DNA from 4 places in the Paenibacillus sp. FSL H3-0469 genome. Region 3 is predicted to be linked to each of the others. Evidence: riboswitches for the same ligand, from Rfam matches in the RefSeq annotation. Region 3 holds a riboswitch; each other region holds the start of a gene.

Region 1 (3,111 bases), 1.2 Mb from region 3:
CGTTCATACGGCTCAGGGTAGCCTCAAGATCGCGGATCAGGCTATCGAGGTGGTTGTATTTATCCTCCAGCAGCAGCATGACCACCAGACCGTAATTCACCGATTGCTGCCGGGACTCTACGTTCTTGGCCAGCTGGCGTGCCGCCTCACGCAGTCCGTCCACTTCTATACGCAGCAGTCCTGCGAGGCTGTGCAGACGATGCTGCTGTACCCCGGCATATCCGGCGTACAGGCCGCTGCCGGTAACCTGGCCGCTAACATAAATACTGCCGGTGGCTATAATCGTAGATTGGCGGATATCGCCATAGACGTACACATTCCCCAGGGCTTCGATCCGTACAGATCCTTCCAGATCTCCCGGTACAATAATGTCGCCTGCGAACATAACGTCGCCCGCAGGCTCTGTCATCTCTCTGGTCAGCAGACAGAGCGGAGGGAAGTCGCAGATCCGGATGCTGCCGCTTCCTCCGCAGATGCGGGGTCTGCCTGTGTGGTTGGCTACGATATTACCGCAGGGAAGGAGCTTGGCATGATTGCCGGCAGCAAAGTAGATATCCTGCGGCGGGGGAGGGGGCAGAACCCTTCCGTCTGTGTCGAGGCCGGGAATGCCTTCCTCCGGCGGCAGTTTGCGGGCGAAGACCTCACCTGCAAAGGTAAAGGGAGCTCCCGGGAAACGGAGATACTCCAAGGGTTCCGCAGGCTTCTGAGCGGGGGATTCCTGTCCCCCAAGCATTCTGTTCCCCTCCAGTGTATGCTCCGGCAGCAGGAATTCCAGCCGGGCTTCCTTGCCGGGCAGCGGAGCTCTTCCTTCTGCGATGCATACGGGAAGATATGTAGGATTCTCCAGCTCCGCGTACAGGGCGGGAATGTTCAGGCTGCGCAGAATGAAACGGTTGTCCAGTGAAGAAATAATCTGTTCTATGGTGAGCGTGGACAGCAGCACCGCCGGGTTGGGCTGGGCACGGACGACCGCCTCGAAGGCGGCGGGACAGTTAACCAGATTCCAGGCGTACTTCTCTGCACGGTATAAAGTGAAGTGGACCTTGAGCTTGTCAGGCGATACGGTAATTTCATACTGCGGCTTCTCGCAGATCTCCCAGGTAATATAATCTGACTTGGTCACCTCGGTTGGCTCTGTAACGGTCTTCCAGTTGATCTTCAGGACAACAGGGTGGATCGCAGAAATGCGGGCGGGAGCGCCTCCGGGGAGCGGGGGAGTAATGAATATCTGGTTGTCCTGCACGAGGATAATTCCATTCTTATCTCCAGTTGTCCCGTCAGAAGTCCGGCCCTCCACAGAGAATGAATCCAGGAGACCTTTACGTTCAAGCATCAGGGACTCTACGAATTCATATCGGCTTGGTTCGATATCCTGCTGCGGCATGGTTGTAACCTCACTTTTTCGTATGATCAATGGCAATTCGTACAGAAAAAGAACATCATCAAGCCCGGAAGTCTTCCTCCTGAACAGCTGGCTTAAGTGGTCTCTATTGGCAGCCTGGCAACCGTAAACGCGGATTCTGGCGTTCTTAGGCCCATAGCTTTGCGTCCTGCCCTTTCGGGAAGTTTGCCTTTAGAAATAGATCAATGATATACATCCTGTAGAGGCGATGAATTGTGATCGACTGCAATCGACAAAAAGAATCATAAATAGTTCTTATGCGTCATTAACTTCTGCAAACAAGCTTAATTCTAGTACTTAAAGAGCTATTTTTCAACTATATTATGCCTATTTATCAAAAAACTCGAAATATGCAGCTCTATTTCGACAAAAAAACTGGTTTCCCAGCGCTTACAGCTTATGGAAGAGGGAGATGAGAAGAAATGCGGGTATTCAGCTGTTGGAACACCCTGGGCTTGGTAAAACCCGGACTGTTCCTTTTTAATAAGCAGTATTGCGAATGATTATGTCATATATGTGTTAACTATGTAAATAAACACAAACTTTCAGTGTATTATTTCGTAATAAAACCGAAGACATCACAAATTCGTTGTAATATAATCTAACTCATACCAAAGAAACGCGAGTTAATGTTAACTAAACTAACATTAATAGAGATAGCGACATCAGGAGAGGAGCATAAACCATGCAGATTGCAGCAACACCTTACATCTGGCCTTATGACGGGGCAGTGGACCCGGCGAAGACAGCGCTGATGATTATCGACATGCAGACGGATTTTTGCGGCAAGGGCGGTTACGTCGAGAGAATGGGTTATGATCTCTCATTAACGGCGCGGGCGATTCAGCCCATTCAGCGGCTGCTGGCACGTATCCGGGACATCGAAGGGTTCACCGTGATTCATACCCGCGAGGGGCATAAGCCGGATCTGTCGGATCTGCCGGCGAACAAACGCTGGCGCAGCCGCCAGATCGGGGCCGAGATCGGCTCCGAAGGACCGGCGGGGCGAATCCTCGTGCGGGGGGAGCGCGGCTGGCAAATCATTGAGGAGCTGGCGCCTGCCCGCGGAGAGTACATTATAGACAAGCCGGGCAAAGGCAGCTTTTATGCAACCGACCTGGACCTAATCTTGAAGAATAAAGGAATTACCCATCTGATTCTGACTGGTATTACTACCGATGTCTGTGTACACACCACGATGCGGGAGGCCAATGACCGGGGGTACGAGTGTCTGATCCTTGCGGATTGCACGGGAGCGACGGATGAAGCGAATCACCTGGCGGCGTTGAATATGGTTCAAATGCAGGGCGGGGTGTTCGGCAGTGTAAGTGATTCGCAAGCGGTGCTTAAGGCACTGGAGCAATACTAAATCATTCATAAACGGGGGAATTACCATGTGGAACAAGTCCAGAACGAAAGCACTGATGCTGTTAACCTCGCTAATGCTGCTCCTGACCGCCTGCGGTAACAATACGGATGCCGGAAAGGCCGAAGGACAGGGAGCAGAAGGCTCAGGCGAGCTGAAAAAGGTGGTGCTCCGGCTGAAGTGGATTCATCAGGCGCAGTTTGCCGGATTTTATACCGCAGTGGAAAAAGGCTTCTATAAAGAAGCGGGGCTGGATGTTGAGATCCGCCCGGGGGGCTCGGATTTCCCGGCTGTGCAGATGGTAGCTTCCGGCAGTGAGGAGTTCGGAGTTACCGGTGCCGAC
Region 2 (3,111 bases), 1.3 Mb from region 3:
TTAGCGTATTCCATCTTCAGGTCATATTTTTTCCCCGCTTCAAGCTGGATGGTGCCTTGCTCCACATGCTGCTTCGTTGTCCAGGCATCCACCAGGAGCTGATCATTCACCCAGAGTCTGACTCCACCTGACGTTCTGGCGGAGAAGGTATATTGATCTGTATAGTTAGGTTGAATTTGCCCTGTCCATCTTACTGAGAAATGCTGGTCTGCTATCCCCGGCACACCCAGAACAGGTGGGCCAGCCAAAGAAATAGATTCATCCACCTTCACGGCCTTCTTGCCCGTAAAATCATTGCCGCTGTAATACTCGGCCTTAAGGCCCGACAGAACATACTTCAACAATGTACGTCCAGCTTGCTCATTCCCCGTATGTATTATAGGTCTTTGGTTCGAGATGACATTTCCGCCTACTGCAAATAATCCGCCTGTGGTGATATTAAGATGATTATTCACACTGACGTTGTCCCGGACAAACAGATCTCCCTGCGCTACATTTAGTTCTGCCCTTGAATTATTGGAAACCACTTCTCCAATAGACATTTCTTCGTCTACATTCATAGTTACCATAGTATTGATATTCATATTGCCTTGTACTACTATCCGTTCCGCGGATAGATCGAGCGAACCATTGTTATAGACCAAAGAACCTGCAAACAATTCATTATCTACTTGTACATTGGAATTATTATTTAAATGCACCGTCCCCTGTACCCATAGATTACCTAGATTCTCATCTGGTACAGGGTTGATAACATTAACATCCAACTCCGTATTGGCATTTAATCCTCCACGGAGGATTAGCGACCCGTACACCGTTACATTCAGCTTCCGGTTCGTATTCATGCCGTCGACGATTACAATGACAGGCTGTTCTGCGCTTCCGAACGTCACGCTTGATTCTAAATTCAATTGTCCGACTGCAATAATTGCAGGCTTCTTGCCGCTGGAGCGGATAGAGCTTTGAATAGCTTCAATATCCGAATTTCCTATTGCCACTGCATGTTGGCTAACCTGCTGTATTTGTTGTTCAATAGATTCTATTTGTTCGCGGATATGGCGGGAGATTTCTACCTGCAGGCCGTTCACCCTAATAAAAGGCGGAGCGTTGTGTATGTTGGTCATGCTTCCCGATAGAAGAACTTTGTCACCAACAACCTTATTGGGTTCAAAGGGCATACTTATTTGAGGCGGTATCAAGGCGGGAGTGTATGTATTAACCAATGAAAGTTCTATGCTATTGAGAGCCGTCTCCATTCCAGCAGCATTGATTTGACTTAACGTGAGTCTTCCATCTTCGACAGCAACCTTCTTCTTGACTGTTCTATGCTGCCCTGCTTCAAGAGTGAGTCCGTCCATCACTTTGATATTCTCAACAGAAAGGGAGTTGTTGCTGCTATATACAGAGTCACCTACGGTTACCGAGACTTCATAAGTACCATTGTCTAGTGCAATTTCCCATTTTCCATCCGGATGGATTCGTGTAAGGCTACTTATGCCGGAGTCATCGTATGTATCTCTTGAGACTGTTGCATCGGTATGATCCATGTTCCAGCCGTAGGAGTATTGGTTTTTGACGCTAAAAACGGCTCCAGAATCTGCAAGCTCTCCGTCCTGTACAGGGGCTTCTTCGGGCTGAAACCGGATCCTGAGAATACTGTCCTGTGCGGAAATTTTCATCCCTGAGAATTCTACAAAAGGTGCAAGAATTTGAGCCAAAATGATAAAACACAGTACCTTACATATAAAGCTTTTCCTATTTGTCATAAAAGACCTCCGCTCATTTAACACTTCAATTAAAAAAGGGCGCAAAAAAACCACCGGAAAGAGCGGCCCGGCTACCATTCACAGATGGGTATCTCCCGCCCTGTGGTAAGGCCCGTGGCTTTGCGTCCCTGACTTTCGTACAGGTTTGCCTTTTTAGTTCTAATGGTTAAATTCATGCGAAATCATTTTGAATTCACTTCAAATACAATCTGTACTTACCTTGGCAATAATACCCTATATTTGAATCATATAATATTGTTATTTCTGTGAACATTTAAACCCAGCATCTTCCGCACCACCACCCAGCTCCCCAGCGGCGCCGCACCTAGCAGCAGCATAAGCAGCGTAATGGTCTGCGGAGATTGGTCCAGTGACAGCACGGCGATGAAGATCAGCAGACCAAGGAGGCGGCCGCTCATCAGGCTAAGCTCTCTTAGCACTACCAATTCCACGCGTTTGCCGGCGCTCTCCTCGGACACTCCCATAAGGTCGAAGCTGGTGGACAGCATCGGCAGCATGTAGAGCGGCAGGCAGAGTGAGGTCCCGATTCCCATGATCAGGAGGGTGGTAAAATTCACCTTCCACAGCAGCGGAAGAAGGAAGGCGATGAGCAGCAGACTGCCTGCCAGCATACCGCCGAGCCGGGCACGGGGCTTGAACCATCTGCCGGCCGCATAATAGCTGATCAGGGAGACGGCGGAGGTCAGCAGGGCGAACTGTCCCAGCTTGCTCTCCTCCTGTGCAGCAATGTAGACGAGCAGACCGATCAGGAAGGAGAATACGCCTTCCCGGATACCCTGGAACACTAGCGCCGCCGCAACTGGCCGCCAAGGACTGCGCCTGCGGGTAAGCTCGCGCCAGGGCTCCAGCCAGAGATAGGCTTCGCCGCGCGGCCGTTTGCGCAGCCAGAAACTTAGCACAGCAGCCACCCCATAGATACATAAAGACAATATGAATACCATACGGTAGCCTTGTCCGCCTTGCCAGCGGGAGATCATCCAGCCGGACACCCAGGGGCCGGCTATTCCCGTCAGGGAACCCAGCAGACCCATCCACCCGTTATAGAAATCGCGGTTCGCAGCGTCCGTAATCTCGAAGAAAACAATGTTAAATGCCAGCCAATACAGCCCGATGGATAGCCCGAGGACCCCACCCAGCGGCCAAATATAATGCACTGCTTCTTCGCGAAGCCACAGCACCAGCAAATAAAAAAAGCCCGATACGGCAATTCCCAGCCGCAGGGCATTCATTTTGTTATGTTCTTTCACCCACTTGCCGCCCAGCCAAAAGCTGAGACCCACGGCAAGCTGCTGGGCCACGGTGAACCAGCCGATCATGGCGAAGT
Region 3 (3,111 bases):
GCCAAGGTGCTGGTTACCTTCATAACAGTGATCATTAATTTCTTTGGAAGCCGGAAATGGGTATTCTAAAGAGACAGTATATCTTCCCCGTATTCTGCGGCGGGAGTACTTATTCTATATTGCGGAGGCGATTGTCATGCGGAAGTTATCCTATTTGATTATACTTGCCGGGGTCCTGATTATGCTCTACCCCAAAGGAAGCGAATGGTACGAGGACCGTCAGCAGCAGAAGCTGCTGGAAGAGGCCGAACAGGCCTATAGTGAAATCGTTCCTTCGGCTACCGCTCCTGCCAGCCAGGATCTGAGCAAGCCTTATGCGGAAGTCACCCAGCTGCTGGCGGAAGAGTCTGGTGCAGAAGAGCCGGTGCCCACTACAGCGCCCGAGATTGAAGTTGGAGGCAAGATCACTGCCATTATTGAAATTGACAAAATCGATCTGAAGCTGCCTGTACTGGAGGGCGCCACCAAGACTAATATGAAGCATGCTGCGGCGCATATGAAGGAGACAGCTCCGATTGGCGCGGTAGGCAATGCAGCGATTGCGGCACACCGGTCAAGAACGGCAGGGCGGCTGTTCAACAGACTGGATGAGGTCGGTAAAGGGGATACCATTACTGTTATTACAAGCGGCCAGGAATACAAATATGTTGTATATGATGTATCTATTGTAGAGCCTACTGATATTTCGGTACTGAAGGGAAAGGATGATGATAAGATTCTGACCCTTATTACCTGTGATCCGCTTGTCAACCCGACCCACAGACTTATCATTCATGCGAAGCTGACCTGAATCCATCAAGACAAGGCGATAAAGGTCGAAAAAACATAAAATTTTAGTATATTTGTGGTGGAATCTAGCAATTTGGGTCTTGATAATAGATAGAGGTATGGTAAGATAGAACTATCAGAAGCTAATACACGATAACGGCAAACCTATCGAAAGATAGGGACGCAAAGCTACAGGGCCTTCCCGTCATGGATGGCAGCCAGCTACCGAATGAAGAGGCTTTTTTTGTTTGTTTTAATTCAGAATCTGTCATTATGTGGTAGTAGATTGGACAGATAAAGCTTATACGATAACGGCAAACCTATCGAAAGGTAGGGACGCAAAGCTAAAGGGCCTTCCCGTAAGAATGGCAGCCAGCTACCGAAAGGGGTTTTATCCATGAAGAAGTTTTATTTAATGTTGATTACACTTTTTGTGATCGTCACTTCTGTACAGACAGGCACTGCTCAAGCCGCTAATGCAGATTCAAGCTGGTTAAATGTTGGACAACTTGATCAAGGGGTTATCGGGGTATCGTACGATGTTCCTAAGGATAAGAAGATGAAGCTCATGATTACCAAGGGCAACAACAGCTATACTTACAACTTATACACTTCCAAACCGAACGAGACGTTCCCGCTGCAACAAGGCAATGGCTCTTATAAGGTCTCTGTTCTTGAGAATACTACCGGCAACAAGTACAAAGTACTATCTTCCGAGACTGTATCTCTCTCCATGAGCAATGTGAATGCCGTATATTTGAGCTCCGTACAGAATGTAAAGTGGAGTTCTTCCGATAAATCCGTTCAAAAGGCAGCCCAGCTTACAAAGGGTCTGACTACAGATGCAGACAAAGTTAAGGCTATCTACAATTACATCGTAACTAACGTGAAATATGATTACTCTTTGGCTAACAGCGTAAGCACAGATTATATTCCGAACAACGATAACACGCTTGCTACCAACAAAGGGATCTGTTACGATTACGCATCCTTGTTCGCTACAATGCTCCGCAGTGAAGGTATTCCAACCAAATTGGTTATGGGGAATACAAGCTATGTAACTTCATACCATGCCTGGAATGAAGTGTTCCTGAACGGCAAATGGGTAACGATTGATACTACAGTCGATGCAGGTCTGGGTAAAAACGCAGCATCAACTGAACTGGTCAAATCAGCAAGCAAATATACTGCAGCGAAATTCTACTAAGGATAGCTGTGAACTATAGCATTACCTGAGAATAACCCGCTTAATAATTAAGCGGGTTATTTTTATTTATATAAAGGTTGCTTTTTAATAGAGGGATAGGTTATTATAAATAAGCGTTGTTGAGCGGCAAAGGAAATGAGAGATTACTTAAATAAGTGATTTCAAAAATAAAGCTTGCATTGCTCGGATGAACGTGATATATTATAAGAGTTGCTGGTGGCGTGGTGAGCGGCGCTGACAACGAGCTTGATCTTTGAAAACTGAACAACGAGTGAGTATCTGGAGATCACTTCGGTGAGATCCAAATTAGAGAATGTAAATTCTCGTCAGATGTTTCAAAATGAGCAATCGCTCTTTCTAAATACCAATTTGGAGAGTTTGATCCTGGCTCAGGACGAACGCTGGCGGCGTGCCTAATACATGCAAGTCGAGCGGAGTTTGAGAGGAAGCTTGCTTCCTTTCAAACTTAGCGGCGGACGGGTGAGTAACACGTAGGCAACCTGCCCTCAAGCCTGGGATAACTACCGGAAACGGTAGCTAATACCGGATAATTTCTTTCTTCTCCTGAGGAGAGAATGAAAGGCGGAGCAATCTGCTGCTTGGGGATGGGCCTGCGGCGCATTAGCTAGTTGGTGGGGTAACGGCCCACCAAGGCGACGATGCGTAGCCGACCTGAGAGGGTGAACGGCCACACTGGGACTGAGACACGGCCCAGACTCCTACGGGAGGCAGCAGTAGGGAATCTTCCGCAATGGGCGCAAGCCTGACGGAGCAACGCCGCGTGAGTGATGAAGGTTTTCGGATCGTAAAGCTCTGTTGCCAGGGAAGAACGTCCGGTAGAGTAACTGCTACCGGAGTGACGGTACCTGAGAAGAAAGCCCCGGCTAACTACGTGCCAGCAGCCGCGGTAATACGTAGGGGGCAAGCGTTGTCCGGAATTATTGGGCGTAAAGCGCGCGCAGGCGGTTATTTAAGTCTGGTGTTTAAACCTTGGGCTCAACCTGAGGTCGCACTGGAAACTGGGTGACTTGAGTACAGAAGAGGAAAGTGGAATTCCACGTGTAGCGGTGAAATGCGTAGATATGTGGAGGAACACCAGTGGCGAAGGCGACTTTCTGGGCTGTAACTGACGCTGA
Region 4 (3,111 bases), 460 kb from region 3:
GCGTCCGCCTTTGTCTCCGGATGTTATCTGCTGCAAGCAATATAATCAACAACATCTGGAGACAACAGCGGCCGTAAGCCCAAAATTCCTTGCAGCGACCCTCATAACAGGCGGGATTTTAACACACAGCCGAAATAAGAAATACCCAATAACAATACGATACGGAGGGTTCACTATGAAACTAGTACTTCTATCAGGCGGCTCCGGCAAGCGGCTCTGGCCGTTGTCCAATGATTCACGCTCCAAGCAATTTCTGAAGGTACTGGCAAGTCCGGCAGGTGAACCGGAATCAATGGTACAACGGGTATGGAGACAGCTGGAGGAGAACGGCATGGCCGGGTCCTCTTATCTGGCGACCGGACGCAGCCAGGTGGAGATGATCCAGAGTCAGCTCGGCAGCGAGGTGCCGATCATCGTGGAGCCGGAGCGGCGGGATACCTTCCCGGCCATTGCGCTGACGGCGGCCTATTTGTATTCCATCGCGGGGGTGTCTCCAAGCGAGACCGTGGCGATTCTGCCGGTGGACCCATACGTGGAATCCTCCTTTTTCGAAACGGTGCTGCAGCTGGAGAACACCATGCTGGTGAGCGGGGCGAACCTGGCGTTGATGGGCGTAGTTCCCGAGCATGCTTCGGAGAAATACGGCTACATTATTCCAACCGGCGCAGATGCGGGAGCGAATGGTTATCTGCAGGTCAGCCACTTTCAGGAGAAGCCGGACCGTGTGCAGGCCGAGGAGCTGATCAGCCAAGGCGCGCTCTGGAACTGCGGGGTGTTCGCCTTCCGTCTGGGTTACCTGCTGGATATCCTGCAGCGCAAAGGATTGCCGCTGAATTACGAGGAGCTGCAGAAGCAGTATAAGCTGCTGTCGTCCATCAGCTTCGATTATGAAGTGGTGGAGAAAGAGGAGAACATCGTCGTGCAGCCGTACGCCGGATTCTGGAAGGACCTGGGTACCTGGAACACCCTTACCGAAGAAATGAGCAGCAACCATGTCGGTAAAGGCTTCGTAACAGCAGACTCCGAAGGCACCTGTCTCATTAACGAGCTGGATATTCCGATTACCGTGATCGGGGCGAAGGATCTGATTATCGCCGCCAGCCCGGACGGTATTCTGGTGACGCACAAGACCGAGAGTCCGCGGATCAAGGAAGTGCTGAAGTCTTTTGAACAAAGACCGATGTACGAGGAACGCCGCTGGGGTCATTACAAGGTGATAGATTATGTGAAATATGATGAGGGCAACGAGGTGCTGACCAAGCGGATTTTCATCAATGAGGGTAAAAATATCAGCTATCAGCTGCATCACAAACGCAGTGAAATCTGGACCTTCGTCAGCGGGGAAGCCAGTATTGTCATCAATGAGAAGATGCATACGGTGAAGGCGGGAGATGTGGTGCGGATACCGGAAGGGACCAAGCATGCCATTCTTGCTCTTACCGATGTGGAGTTCATTGAGGTGCAGACGGGGTCGGAGCTGGTAGAGGAAGATAATATCCGTATTACTCTGGACTGGGAGGATATAGCGCTACATCAGTTCATTTCGTAGGTCTAACTTATCTATTTAACCATTTGTTACAGAATCAAAACAGGTACTCGGAACTATTTATTCGGAAAAATTCGCGTTTGCTCTACAAAAAAATTGCATAAAGACGATAATTTACGGTAAGAGGGATTGATCCTTCCAAAACGACAAAGGCAAACCTGATCGAAAGACAGGGACGCAAAGCTATAGGGCCTTCGCAAGAGTGGCAGCCTGGCTACCGAAAGGAAGAGAATATTGTGAAAACTTACCGTAAGTCTCGTTTGCTCTGCGCTGTGCTGTCGCTGGCCGTGGTATTGTCTGCTGTACCTGTGGGACTGGGAATCGCCCCTTCCACCGTCAAGGCTGCCTCCTCTGAAGGAGCGCCGGTGAACCCTAACGCCTCAGCGGAGGCGGTCAAGCTGCTGAATAATCTGTATGGTATCTCGGGAAATGGAATCATTACAGGCCAGCATGACTATTTCGAGAGTCCGGATGAGCTGAGCAACAAGCTGAAGGGAACAAGCGGACAATACGCAGCACTGCATGGTTATGAGCTGGGAGCAATCGGTGGGCAGAGTGAGAGCGGAGTAGCTGCACAACGCAAAAATATCGTCTGGAGTGCGACGAACTGGTCCAGAGCGGGCGGCATTGTCGCCATGACCTTTCACCAGAATCTGCCGGGCACCAAGTACGAATGGTCCAATGTGCAGAAGTCAATCACCCAGGCGCAATTTAACAAATACGTAACCCCCGGAACGCCAGAGTATAATGCTCTGATCACCGATTTGGATAAAGTAGCTGTCTCTCTGAAAAGCCTGCGGGATGCTAAGGTTCCGATCCTCTGGAGACCTTACCACGAAATGAACGGCGGCTGGTTCTGGTGGGGGAAGAAAGATAATTTTACATCCCTGTGGAATATTATGTATGACCGGTTCGTGAACGTTCATCAGTTAAATAATCTGCTCTGGGTATGGAACCCGAATGCGCCTAATGCAAACTCCGATCCCTATCCGCGGACTTATCCGGGTGCGGACAGAGTGGATGTGCTGGCAGCAGATATATATAATAACGACTACTCCAATAAATATCATGATGATCTGACCAGTCTGGCTGGCGGCAAACCGATCGGCATCGGCGAGAATGGTGAAATGCCGAACATCTCGAAGCTGAAGCTGAATCAGCAGAATTACGTGTTTATGATGAACTGGGGCAAGATGCTCTACGAGAATAACAGCACAGCTACGATCAAGAATTTTATGAATGACAGCTACACACTGACCCGTGACCAATATAAGGCCTGGTCTGCTCCGGCGGCGGCTCCTAAGCCAACCGCAACGCCGACGCCTACAGCAACGCCGACGCCGACACCGACACCGACGCCAACCGCAACGCCGACACCGGCGCCAACCGCAACACCGGCGCCAACCGTTGCGCCGAAGCCGGTCCCAACCTCCGGTGATCCGGAGAGTAAGCCTGCCCAGAATGGCTTGCTTGGAGAATACTTCAAGAACATGACGCTCTCGGGAACACCGGTTATGGTCCGTAACGATGATGTCATCAGCTTCAATTGGCGTCAGAGTACTCCT

Evidence for each region. A riboswitch is a leader RNA that binds a small molecule or an ion and turns the genes downstream of it on or off. The one in region 3 is predicted to bind cyclic di-GMP.
Region 1: it holds a riboswitch for cyclic di-GMP, as region 3 does, so the genes downstream of both, NSS83_RS17805 (flagellar assembly protein A) here and NSS83_RS23115 (transglutaminase-like domain-containing protein) in region 3, are expected to answer to the same signal.
Region 2: it holds a riboswitch for cyclic di-GMP, as region 3 does, so the genes downstream of both, NSS83_RS28705 (PA14 domain-containing protein) here and NSS83_RS23115 (transglutaminase-like domain-containing protein) in region 3, are expected to answer to the same signal.
Region 4: it holds a riboswitch for cyclic di-GMP, as region 3 does, so the genes downstream of both, NSS83_RS25025 (PA14 domain-containing protein) here and NSS83_RS23115 (transglutaminase-like domain-containing protein) in region 3, are expected to answer to the same signal.

The regions. Positions count from the first base shown of each region.
Region 1 covers NZ_CP150302.1:4,068,325-4,071,435, reverse strand. The annotation lists gene NSS83_RS17805 (flagellar assembly protein A) at 1-1,384, opposite strand, end outside; cyclic di-GMP riboswitch class I at 1,490-1,582, opposite strand; gene NSS83_RS17800 (isochorismatase family cysteine hydrolase) at 2,088-2,771, shown strand; gene NSS83_RS17795 (ABC transporter substrate-binding protein) at 2,797-3,111, shown strand, end outside.
Region 2 covers NZ_CP150302.1:6,577,014-6,580,124, reverse strand. The annotation lists gene NSS83_RS28705 (PA14 domain-containing protein) at 1-1,844, opposite strand, end outside; cyclic di-GMP riboswitch class I at 1,825-1,926, opposite strand; gene NSS83_RS28700 (MFS transporter) at 2,012-3,111, opposite strand, start outside.
Region 3 covers NZ_CP150302.1:5,250,648-5,253,758, forward strand. The annotation lists gene NSS83_RS23105 (GtrA family protein) at 1-69, shown strand, start outside; gene NSS83_RS23110 (class D sortase) at 137-790, shown strand; cyclic di-GMP riboswitch class I at 917-998, shown strand; cyclic di-GMP riboswitch class I at 1,072-1,152, shown strand; gene NSS83_RS23115 (transglutaminase-like domain-containing protein) at 1,166-1,975, shown strand; rRNA gene NSS83_RS23120 (16S ribosomal RNA) at 2,342-3,111, shown strand, end outside.
Region 4 covers NZ_CP150302.1:5,711,679-5,714,789, forward strand. The annotation lists gene NSS83_RS25020 (sugar phosphate nucleotidyltransferase) at 176-1,549, shown strand; cyclic di-GMP riboswitch class I at 1,688-1,768, shown strand; gene NSS83_RS25025 (PA14 domain-containing protein) at 1,783-3,111, shown strand, end outside.